2 regions of the Variovorax sp. LjRoot290 genome follow, and region 1 is predicted to be linked to the other one. Evidence: riboswitches for the same ligand, from Rfam matches in the RefSeq annotation. Region 1 holds a riboswitch; the other holds the start of a gene.
What was found. A riboswitch is a leader RNA that binds a small molecule or an ion and turns the genes downstream of it on or off. The one in region 1 is predicted to bind S-adenosylhomocysteine.

Region 1 (2,455 bases):
TCGACCCACAGGTCGAGCCCGTTCGACAGGTTCTCGAACGGAATCTCCACCAGCGCGCCGGCCGCCACGTGCGGCCGCGCGAAATTGCGCGGCAGCCAGCCCCAGCCCAGGCCGGCCGTGATCAGGCTCAGCGCGGCCAAGGCGTTGTCGGTGCGCCAGACATGGCGCGCAAAGACGAAGCGCGGGTCGCTGGTCGCGAGATCGCGCCCGGCCACCACGATCTGGCGCGTGGTCGTCAGGTGCTCCTCGCGCAGCCGGCCGCCGGCCGCGGCCAGCACCGGATGGTCGGGCGCCATCACGGCCACCATGGTGTCGCTGGCCACTTCCTGAAAGCCCTCGCGGCCGTCGAGGCTGGGCCGCTCGAAGACCAGCGCCAGCTGCGCGCGGCCGCTGTGCAGCAGCGCCAGCGCATCGGCTTGCGGCGCCGCCAGCACCTCGACTTCCAGCAGCGGGTATTCCCGCGCCAGCGCGGCCAGCGGCGCGCTCCACGGCGCGGCCAGCAGCTCGGGCGCGATCGCGAGCGTGAGCCGGTTCTCCAGGCCCTGCGTCAGCGCCAGCGCCTGCACCTGCAGCTGCTTGAGCTGCGCGGCGAGCAGCCGCGCCTGCGGCTCCAGCGAACGCGCCGCGGCCGTCGGCTGGGGCTCGCGGCCGCCGCGGTCGAAGAGCGGCAGGTCCAGCTCGGCCTCGAGGTTCGCGATCGCCATGCTCACCGCCGAGGGCACGCGGCCGAGCGCCCGCGCGGCGGCCGAGAAGGAGCCGTGGTCGAGCACGGCCAGAAACACGTGCACGTTGTCGCTGGAAAAACTCATGGCAACGGCCTTTCAATAATTCTGAAAGAAGATGACTTTTTATATCAGATGAGCGCACATAAAGTAGGGGCCAAACCGCCAATCCAAACAGGAAGATTTCATGCAAGGGCTCAAGCGTCGCGTCGTCTACATCACGCTCTACGAAGGTCTCGCCATCGTCGCGGCCAGCGCCGGACTGGCGCTGATGTCGGGGCAGGGCATGGGCCACTCGGGCGTGCTGGCCGTCATCGCCTCGGTCATCGCGATCCTCTGGAACCTCGCCTTCAACACCCTGTTCGAGCGCTGGGAGTCGCGCCAGGCCGTGCGCGGCCGCAGCTTGCGCCGCCGCGTCGCCCACGCGATCGGCTTCGAGGGCGGCCTGGTCGCCTTCCTGGTGCCGGTCTTCGCCTGGTGGATGGAGGTGAGCCTGTGGCAGGCGCTGGTGATGGACCTGGGCCTGGTGGTGTTCTTCCTGGTCTACACCTTCGTCTTCAACTGGGCCTTCGACCTGCTGTTCGGCCTGCCCGCATCGGCCGCCGGCGTGGCCCAGCCGGCGTAAAATCCGCGGCTCCCAAGGAGCGTTGCAGCGCGGTACCTTCCATCCGAAGCGTCCGCGTCAGGCTTGGGCTTGCAACGACGCTCGCCTGACCCACGTTCCGCAGGTGAGCCCATGTCCTCCGATCCGTCTTCCGTCCCTGTTCTCCCGGTTCCTCCGATGAAGCTGTCCGGCCTCGAGCCGGTGCAGATCGGCCAAGGCACGCTCTTCGTCAACATCGGCGAGCGCACCAACGTCACCGGCTCCAAGGCTTTCGCCCGCATGATCCTGAACGGCCAGTTCGAGGAAGCGCTGGCGGTCGCGCGCCAGCAGGTCGAGAACGGCGCGCAGGTGATCGACATCAACATGGACGAGGCCATGCTCGACAGCAAGGCCGCGATGGTGCGTTTCCTGAACCTGATCGCCAGCGAGCCCGACATCGCGCGCGTGCCGATCATGATCGACAGCTCCAAGTGGGAAGTGATCGAAGCCGGCCTGCGCTGCATCCAGGGCAAGGGTATCGTCAACTCGATCAGCATGAAGGAGGGCGAGGCCCAGTTCAAGCACCACGCGACGCTGCTGCGCCGCTACGGCGCGGCCGCGGTCGTGATGGCCTTCGACGAGCAGGGCCAGGCCGACACCTACGAACGTAAGATCGAGATCTGCGAGCGCGCCTACCGCATCCTGGTCGACGAGATCGGCTTCCCGCCCGAGGACATCATCTTCGACCCCAACATCTTCGCGATCGCCACCGGCATCGAGGAGCACAACAACTACGCGGTCGACTTCATCAACGCCACGCGCTGGATCAAGGAAAACCTGCCGGGCGCCAAGGTGTCGGGCGGCGTCTCGAACGTGAGCTTCAGCTTCCGCGGCAACGACCCGGTGCGCGAAGCGATCCACACCGTGTTCCTCTACCACGCGATCAAGGCGGGCATGGACATGGGCATCGTCAACGCCGGCATGGTGGGCGTCTACGACGACCTCGAACCCGAGCTGCGCGAGCGCGTGGAAGACGTGGTGCTGAACCGCCGCCCCGACGCCGGCGAGCGCCTGGTCGAAGTGGCCGAAACCGCCAAGAGCGGCGCCAAGGACGAGAGCAAGAAGCTCGAGTGGCGCGGCACGCCCGAGC
Region 2 (2,455 bases), 660 kb from region 1:
GCGATCTCGTTGTCGAAGTGGCCGATGTTGCAGACGATCGCCTGGTCCTTCATCGCGGCCATGTGCTCGTGGCGGATCACGTCGCGGTTGCCGGTGGTGGTCACGAAGATGTCGGCCTTGTCGGCGGCGTACTCCATGGTGACGACCTTGTAGCCTTCCATCGCGGCCTGCAGCGCGTTGATCGGGTCGATCTCGGTCACCCAAACCTGGGCGCTCAGCGCGCGCAGGGCCTGGGCCGAGCCCTTGCCCACGTCGCCGTAGCCGGCCACGCAGGCGACCTTGCCGGCGATCATCACGTCGGTGGCGCGCTTGATGCCGTCCACCAGCGATTCGCGGCAGCCGTAGAGGTTGTCGAACTTGCTCTTGGTCACCGAGTCGTTCACGTTGATGGCGCGGAACAGCAGCGTGCCCTTGGCGCTCATCTCGTTCAGGCGGTGCACGCCGGTGGTGGTCTCTTCGGTTACGCCGATGATCTCGGCCGACTTGCGCGTGTACCAGGTCGCGTCGACGGCCAGCTTGGCCTTGATCGCCGCGTAGAGGATGCGCTCCTCGTCGCTGGTCGGGTTGGCCAGCACGCTCTGGTCCTTCTCGGCCTTCTGGCCCAGGTGCATCAAGAGCGTGGCGTCGCCGCCGTCGTCAAGAATCATGTTCGGGCCTTCGCCGGCCGAGCCCTTGGGACCGAAGTCGAAGATGCGGTGGGTGTAGTCCCAGTAATCTTCGAGCGACTCGCCCTTGATCGCGAACACCGGCGTGTTGGTGGCCGCGATGGCGGCGGCGGCATGGTCTTGCGTCGAGAAGATGTTGCACGAGGCCCAGCGCACGGTGGCGCCCAGCGCCTGCAGGGTTTCGATCAGCACTGCGGTCTGGATCGTCATGTGCAGTGAGCCGGTGATGCGTGCGCCCTTCAGGGGCTGGCTCTTGGCGAATTCTTCGCGGATGGCCATCAGGCCGGGCATTTCGGTTTCCGCGATGCGGATTTCCTTGCGGCCCCAGGCGGCAAGGGAGATATCGGCGATGGCCTGGTCGGCGGTGGACTTGAGAACGGCGCTCATGTGGACTCCAAAACAAGTTTGAATGATGCCGCTGTGTTCGGGGGACGAGACTCACCGCGAGAACAGCGGGTGAGCGTGGTTGCGAAGGGGTCCGAGCCTCACGCCTGGCGGCGCTGCAACGCTCCTCGGAAGCGGCATTTTAGCGCGTGCCGCTTTTCCGTCGCCAGCGGCGATTTGCGGATCGGCCTAGACTGCAACGCCCCCCAACCGCCGCCCTCGCGGCCCCACCATCATGTTCAAAGTCAAGCTCTTTGCTGCATCGTTCGTGATTGCCTTGTCCGCCGCGGCGGCGGCGCAGGAAACCGTGCGCGTGCGCGGCGTCATCGCGCGTGCCGATGCGAATTCGCTGACCGTGAAGGACCGCAGCGGCGAAACCGTCACGATGGTGCGCCCTGCCGACATGAACGTCTCAGAAGTCATTCCGCTCACGCTGGCCGACATCAAGCCGGGCAGCTTCGTCGGCGCCGGCGCCGTGCCGCAACCCGACGGCACGCAGCGCGCCGTGGAAGTGCTTGTGTTTCCGGAGGCCGCGCGCGGGACCGGCGAAGGCTTTCGCCCCTGGGACCTGATGCCCCAGAGCACGATGACCAACGCCACCGTGGCGCAGCTCGAAGCGGCGCCGTCCTCAGCGCCGGGCGGCCACAAGCTGCTGCTCAAGTACAAGGACGGCGAGCAGACCGTCATCGTGCCGCGCGGCACGCCGGTCGTGACCTTCAAGCCGGGCAATGCGGACCAGGCGGCCCTGGTGGTGCCGGGCGCCAAGGTGGTGATCACCGCGCAGGTGAAGGAAGGCAAGCCCACCGCGCTGCGCATGCTGGTCGGGCGCAATGGCTTCACGCCGCCGATGTGACGGCTCGTTAAAATTGCGGGCTTTGCCGCCAGCAGCCCGCGCCCGTGAGCGCGCTCCGCGTTCACCCCCATGACCTTCGCCTCCGAAACCCGCCGCCGCCGCACCTTCGCGATCATTTCCCACCCCGACGCCGGCAAGACCACGCTGACCGAGAAGCTGCTGCTGTTCTCCGGCGCGATCCAGATCGCCGGTTCGGTGAAGGCGCGCAAGGCCTCGCGCCACGCCACCTCCGACTGGATGGAGATCGAGAAGCAGCGCGGCATCTCGGTGGCCAGCTCGGTGATGCAGATGCTCTACCGCGAGCACGTGATCAACCTGCTCGATACGCCGGGCCACAAGGACTTCTCCGAAGACACCTACCGCGTGCTGACCGCGGTCGACTCGGCCCTGATGGTGATCGACGCGGCCAACGGCGTCGAAGCGCAGACGCGCCGCCTGATCGAGGTCTGCCGCCAGCGCGACACGCCCATCATCACCTTCGTCAACAAGATGGACCGCGAGGTGCGCGAGCCGCTGGAGCTGCTCGACGAGATCGAGCGCGAACTCGGCATGC

Region 2: another riboswitch for S-adenosylhomocysteine. It lies ahead of ahcY (adenosylhomocysteinase); the one in region 1 lies ahead of metH (methionine synthase).

The regions. Positions count from the first base shown of each region.
Region 1 covers NZ_CAXURW020000001.1:280,572-283,026, forward strand. The annotation lists gene ACSQ9A_RS01475 (LysR family transcriptional regulator) at 1-809, opposite strand, end outside; gene ACSQ9A_RS01480 (PACE efflux transporter) at 910-1,347, shown strand; S-adenosyl-L-homocysteine riboswitch at 1,358-1,437, shown strand; gene metH (methionine synthase) at 1,459-2,455, shown strand, end outside.
Region 2 covers NZ_CAXURW020000001.1:944,921-947,375, reverse strand. The annotation lists gene ahcY (adenosylhomocysteinase) at 1-1,052, opposite strand, end outside; S-adenosyl-L-homocysteine riboswitch at 1,117-1,184, opposite strand; gene ACSQ9A_RS04770 (hypothetical protein) at 1,285-1,902, shown strand; gene ACSQ9A_RS04765 (peptide chain release factor 3) at 1,972-2,455, shown strand, end outside.